Linked DNA regions of Candidatus Scalindua japonica. The main gene of each other region encodes a partner of the protein of the gene in region 2 in a complex. Links are inferred from orthologs where the notes say so. Each region holds a gene or a part of one and is shown on either strand. Other genes may lie near its edges.

Region 1 (3,272 bases), on a different replicon or contig from region 2:
TATAATGAATCATTTAGAATCGCTTGATAATATCACTATTAAAAAGTATCGTCATTGTGATACCACCTCTTTAGTAGTTCTTCCAAAAAATGTGAACAGTCCTAAGGTCCTTCTCTGCACACACCTTGATGTTATAACTCATCCTGACCCTCATAGTTATCGCTCACATATATCTGATGGCAGGATAATCGGACCGGGATCAGGAGATATGAAAGGCCCTCTCGCAATCGTCCTTGAGGTCTTCATGAATTTACATATGAAATACGATCACCTTTCACTAGGCCTGGTAATTACATCTGATGAAGAGCGTGGAGGAGAAGCGGGAATGCGTTTTCTTTTTGATGAATTAGGAATCAGATGTGAAGTTGCTCTGGTGCCGGACGGTGGGTCTCTGAATGAAATAACTGTTGAAGAGAAAGGAATTCTTCATTTAAAAATACAGTGCCATGGACATGCTGCACACGCGGCCCGTCCATGGCTGGGAGACAATCCTCTTGAAAGACTCGTAAACTCTGTTTCACGCCTGAAGAATGAGTTTGACGTATTAAATAAAAATGATGACAACTGGAACCCTACCTGCACACTCACAACAATTAAAACACCAAATCAATCTGTTAACCGCGTACCTTCAGAGGCTGAAGGTACTCTTGATATACGCCTTCCAGCCCCTTATACGGTAAAAGACACCTTAGGCCATATACGAAGCTTATTAGGTGATAAAATTGATATACATACTATTGTAAGCGCTGAACCGACACGGTTCATACCTGATCCTCTCTACATTTCAATTGCTGAGGAGATAACAGGAAAACCTACTAATCAGAAAAGAGAAGATGGAGGAAGTGATGCGCGTTTTATTGGACGTTATAATATTCCGGTTATTATTTCCAGACCGATTGTCGGAGAACTACATTCTCTTGATGAGTGGATAGATATAAGATCAATGCAGACGTTTTATCAAATATATGAACTTTATCTGAAACGTAAACTACTTTCAAAGGACTGAGGGATTTAGTAAAAGAAGTATCGAGTAGTTAGTGAACATTAGAGAGAAAACTATAGAGAGAGTTCATTCAGCAGTAAGAAGACAAAAAAATGTAGTATTTAACTTCTACTGCTGACCGTTTTATCTATATAAATAAATCCCCCAATCACTTAAACATATTTTACGTCAATCCCTTATGAGCAAGCCACCTTTCTGCCTCCAGTGCAGCCATACAACCTGTTCCGGCAGCAGTAATTGCCTGTTTATAATAAGGGTCCATAACATCACCGGCAGCAAACACCCCAACCACACTCGTTGCCGTCCTCCATGACTGGCGAGTACCAATAAACCCCTCCTCATCTAACTCTATACTGCCACCTAGAAATGAAGTATTCGGGGTATGACCAATTGCGATAAACAATCCGCCACACTCCAGATCCGACTCCTCTTTACTGATTGTATCTTGTATTCGTATACCAGTTATAACCTTGTCGCCGAGAACATCTGTAATTACAGTATTCCATTTGAACTCTATCTTTGGTTCGGATTTAGCACGTTCCTGCATTATGGGACTTGCCCTGAGTTCAGCTCGACGATGGACAATGACAACCTTACTGGCAAACTTAGTTAAATATATAGCCTCTTCAACTGCAGAATCTCCCCCACCCACGACTACCAGCACTTTGTCCCTGTATGCGGGAAGCGCACCATCACAGACCGCACACGCACTCACCCCACCACCTGAATGTGCAAGTCGTTGTTCATTCGGCAGATTCAGCCAGTTCGCCATAGCGCCTGTTGCTATAATAACACTTAATGATTCTATCTCATTGCCTTCAGAACTCTTCAACTTAAATGGATGTGAGCTGAAATCAACGGAAGTAATATCTTCTGTAAATATTTGCGTCTCAAACCTCAACGATTGTTGTCGAAAAAGGTCCATCATTTCTGTTCCGCGAACTCCTGAAGGAAATCCCGGATAGTTTTCAACCTCTGTAGTGTACATAAGCTGGCCACCCGGCACCATTATGTTTGAAGGTTCACCCTCATAAACAACCGGTTTCAGGTTGGCTCTTGCCGCGTAGATGGCTGCCGTCCACCCTGCCGGACCTGAACCTATGATTACAATCTTTTCTGCCATATTCTGTCTCCATTCTTAAAAAAAAAGGTATTACCACACACCTGTCCAGACAAATACCAGTTAATCAATCTGTGCTAGACAGCCTGTAAGTAAATAGGAATTTATCAAGGCAACCCACACCATACTGGTGGAAAAGCAATTTAAAACAAAAGATCAAATTCTATCATGCAATCCTTTTAAATGCAAATACAGATAACATAATATTATTGTGAAAAGCAGGATTATTATTATAATTTTATTCATTATGTAACTGATTTATAAGTAGAAACTCCGTATAGGTTTTGCTATATTTAAAGCCGATATTTTTACCTCAAATCTTTTTTCACTTTCTTAATATTATTTGTCATATATTTATATTATTCAAAATATCGCTGTTTGCGCAAAAGCTGATACGTATTTTGTAACTTTCAAGAGTAACTCAGAAAATGTCTGTAAACCATTTGCGTTTAAAAAATAATTCCAGAATTGTCATCATCGGTGGTGGCCCCGCAGGAAGTTTTTTTGCGAAGGACGCAATACAACAGGCAAAAAACCATAATATAAATATTCAAATAACAATCTTCAATAGCAAGAATTTCAGTCAGAGGGGACCCAGTGGATGCAATATGAGTGCCGCAGTTATTGCAGCTTCTTTACATGCAAAACTAACAAGAGACGGTATCGTTTTGCCTGATAGTATTGTTCGACAGAAAATTAGAGGATACTACTTTCATACTGAAGAATATGGTATAGAGTTATACAAACCGGACCAGAAAAATAAAAGCAGTATTATGGCAGTATATCGAGGTAATGGACCTCTTTACAGTAGTCACACTGAAAACCATAGTTTTGATGATTTCCTGCTAAGTCACGTAATTAATCAGGGAGTACGCGTAATCTCAGAACCGGTTCAGGATTTATATCTACCATCAAATCCAGATGCGATACCAACCGTAATCTACGGAAAAGGTGGTCAGCATGAAAAAATGGAAGCAGATCTTGTAGTAGGCGCATTTGGCATAAACTCTAATATAATTAACAAAATAGAAAGATTGAATTTCGGTTATGTACCACCAAAAACTATCAGGACTTGTCAAATGGAAATACCATTAGACCCTGTATTTATAAAGAACGCTTTCAAAGATAATATCCAGGTATTCGCGCTTG
Region 2 (3,262 bases):
TGGAAGAAGAAACAAGGCTATCTGACATAATTCCAGAAGTGATTAAGTCACCTGGCAAATCTGAAGTTAAAAAAAATCTGTGTGACAATGAAGAAGACAAGAAAAAACTGGTTGCCGAAAATGAAACAAAAGAAGCATTGAGTGAGAAGCAGGACGAGAAAATAGGCCATCTGCAAAAGTATAAGAAGAAATTAAGTGATCTGATAAAATCCAGATCAAACAAAAAACCACCTGTCAATGTCAAGCCGAAGGATAAACCAAATGATCAAATAAAAGTTTTTGAATTTTCAAAAGATATTAGTACCGTCGAAATAATATATGATATTTGGACAAAAGATGTTCAATTGAAAAACCGTGTTTTAGTTGTTGAAAACAACTTAGACAAAAATGGTTTTAAAGACGAGATGCTGACAATGATCAAGACTTCAGGAATTGATTATATAATTGCTCCGGGTTTCGAAAAAGGGTTTTACGAGAAAGCATCTGACGCAGAATTACAACTAATAGAATGTAGTGATACAAAGTTGATAGACGAAGGAATGAGTATCATGGTGTATAGGGAAGCAGGTGTAATCTTTGACGTAGACAATGGGCAAGAATTTAAATTCACGCTTATGACAGATTCAGTACGGAAAAATATACTACAAAAAATAAGCTTAGAAGTTGGAGAAAGTGTACTAATCGGTAATGACTTATCGATAAGAGTCTTAGATATAGAGAAAGACCAGAGCAAAATATGTATTAATGCGTTAAAAGTAGTTACGGCCTACCCACAAAAATATCTTACGATTGGTGATGAAATTAGAATAATAATTTTCAAAATAATCCCATATCAGATTAAATTAGGAATTGAGGTTCCAGAATGCATAACCATAAACAGGCAATAGATGTTGAGTTTAGAGTTAGTAGTTCTTTTAATTGTCTATTTCACTACAGTTTGCTCCAATTGAATCTTTGCTAATATTATCTCTGGTATTTTCGGCAAGACGCCAAAAACTTCTTGTTGATAGTAGCTGAGTGTTGTTATTTTTCTAATCTGCTCAATGACACTGATGCCTTAAAGAGATGTGATCAGGATTTTTGTATCAACAATAAATCACGTATTACAGGATAGTTCAAGTTTTGCTTGATTTTTCTATAATACAGAATAGAATGAAATGAGTACATTTAGAAGAGATATGTTTTCTAACTTAAGTCATCTAAGAAGGTTATCTGCCACAAAGATATTCTCAGAGCAGGCAGCTTCAAGCCTCAAAATGATAACCTCATTGACTGTAACAGCAAGATGCAATAGAATTTAAGAACATTATGAAAGGAGAATAGTAAGATAATGTCAAGCTTACAGGCAGTAACAAACGAAGATTTTGAACAAACTGTCATTCAGGCGAGTACGCCTGTCATGGTTGATTTTTACGCGGAGTGGTGTGGCCCATGCAAGACACAGGGCCCTATTCTTGGCCAATTAGCTGAGGAATTTGATGGGAAGGTCAAATTTGTAAAAGTAGATATAGATGTAGAAGGGAATAAAGATCTGGCGGTAAAATATGGTGTCCTGTCTGTGCCTACCCTCATACTTTTCAGTAATGGTGAAGTGAAGGAAACAATGGTGGGAGTCACAAGCAAGAGCAAACTTAAGCAAAAACTTGAAGAGATTTGAATGATATAGTTTTTTTGTTAAATATTTATATTTCTCACATTTATAAGTGTAGCAAAATAGTCTTAGGGAATAAACTATATGGACAGTTTTCTACAAGGGTTGGAAGGTTACCTTAGTTCATCACCGTTTCTTGCTTTCATTGCTGTTTTTCTTGGTGGTGTGCTTACCAGCTTCACTCCCTGCGTATACCCGATGATACCGATAACAATCGCTTATATAGGGGGGCGTAGTGGTGATTCTAAACTGAAGGGCCTTTCCCTCTCGCTGTTTTATGTATTGGGAATGGCAGTAACATATTCTGCACTTGGAGCATTCGCGGCTTTGACCGGTAAGTTTTTCGGATCTGCCAGCACAAATCCGATACTTTACATCGTTATCGCCAATGTTTTTATCTTTTTAGGTTTGTCAATGCTGGATGTCATTACAATACCCATGCCATCTTTTCTTGCTGGCAGACAAACTGGAAATAAGAGTGGTAGCCGCATCGGTGCTTTTCTGGTTGGACTTCTTGCGGGTACGGTCGCCGCACCGTGTACCGCACCCGTACTGGGTGTAGTCTTGACATTTGTTGCAGCAAAACAGCAGGTTGCCTACGGTGTAAGCCTGCTCTTTGTTTTTTCCATAGGATTAGGTACTCTCTTAATACTCGCAGGTACTTTTGCCGGTTTTATGACAAGTCTGCCAAAAAGTGGGAACTGGAGTGTGATTATCAAGAAATTTTTTGGCTGGTTAATGATTGGAGTAGGTGAATATTTCCTCATAACCGCGGGGCAATTATTAGTATAGTCAATAGTATTGAAATAAGAAATCACTCATATCCAATATTGTAAATGGAGTAGAAAACGAGAACAGTAAACACTAACAATTAGTATAAAGGAGAATAGAAACATGCCAACAGAAACTAATGAAGTATATGAATGTGAAATATGTGGTGCTATAGTTGAAGTAAAAGAAGGTGGCGCCGGTACGTTAGAGTGTTGTGGACAACCAATGACTTTACAGGAATAGCAAAGTACGACATATCCATTTAGAAAGAATCTAAAGTAAGAAATAGTTCACTGCAGTGAATTATTAAACATTTAATTTGAAAACTACAATACTTATGAGAATCGTGAAGGTCGAGATTTAACAGTACTGGAAGTTACAGAAGGGAATGCAAAATGAGAAAAGTTTATATGGATCATATGTCAACAACACCTACTGATCCGAGAGTAGTAGAAGAGATGTTGCCTTTTTTTACAGAAAATTTTGGTAATCCCTCTTCTCACCTTCATTCATATGGACTCAGAGCAAAAAAAGCTGTCGACGAATCAAGGGCAAAAGTTGCCGACCTGATTAATGCCAAACCGGAGGAGATAATCTTTACCTTTACGGGAAGTGAATCCAACAATCTTGCTTTAAGAGGCCTGGCCCTTGCAAACAGAGATAGAGGAAAACACATAATTGTTTCAGAAGTTGAACATTACTCAATCTTATACACTGCACGGGAACTCGAAAAAGAGGGTTTCAGGGTCTCATATATCAAGGTAAACAAAGATGGCCTGATAGACCCTGAAGATGTTGCCAAAGCTATAAACAAGGACACCTTCCTTGTCTCTATAATGC

Evidence for each region.
Region 1: the proteins of trxA (region 2) and trxB are in contact, whole or in part, in a crystal structure (PDB 1F6M), measured with the Escherichia coli proteins. The link is inferred for Candidatus Scalindua japonica from one-to-one orthologs.

Annotation. Positions count from the first base shown.
Region 1 is NZ_BAOS01000004.1:333,396-336,667, forward strand. What follows is about bases 147-3,082. They hold trxB (thioredoxin-disulfide reductase), read right to left. Parts: upstream 2,127-3,082; coding sequence 1,167-2,126; downstream 147-1,166. Other genes in these bases: SCALIN_RS03760 (M20 family metallopeptidase), read left to right, coding at 147-1,006; SCALIN_RS03770 (NAD(P)/FAD-dependent oxidoreductase), read left to right, coding at 2,552-3,082. In the rest of the region: more of SCALIN_RS03760, read left to right, coding at 1-146; more of SCALIN_RS03770, read left to right, coding at 3,083-3,272.
Region 2 is NZ_BAOS01000013.1:84,644-87,905, forward strand. Bases 68-2,993 are described here. They hold trxA (thioredoxin), read left to right. Parts: upstream 68-1,330; coding sequence 1,331-1,657; downstream 1,658-2,993. Other genes in these bases: SCALIN_RS07870 (carbon storage regulator), read left to right, coding at 68-887; SCALIN_RS07880 (protein-disulfide reductase DsbD family protein), read left to right, coding at 1,736-2,443; SCALIN_RS07885 (desulfoferrodoxin FeS4 iron-binding domain-containing protein), read left to right, coding at 2,546-2,665; SCALIN_RS07890 (cysteine desulfurase family protein), read left to right, coding at 2,818-2,993. In the rest of the region: more of SCALIN_RS07870, read left to right, coding at 1-67; more of SCALIN_RS07890, read left to right, coding at 2,994-3,262. UniProt on the Escherichia coli protein: Participates in various redox reactions through the reversible oxidation of its active center dithiol to a disulfide and catalyzes dithiol-disulfide exchange reactions.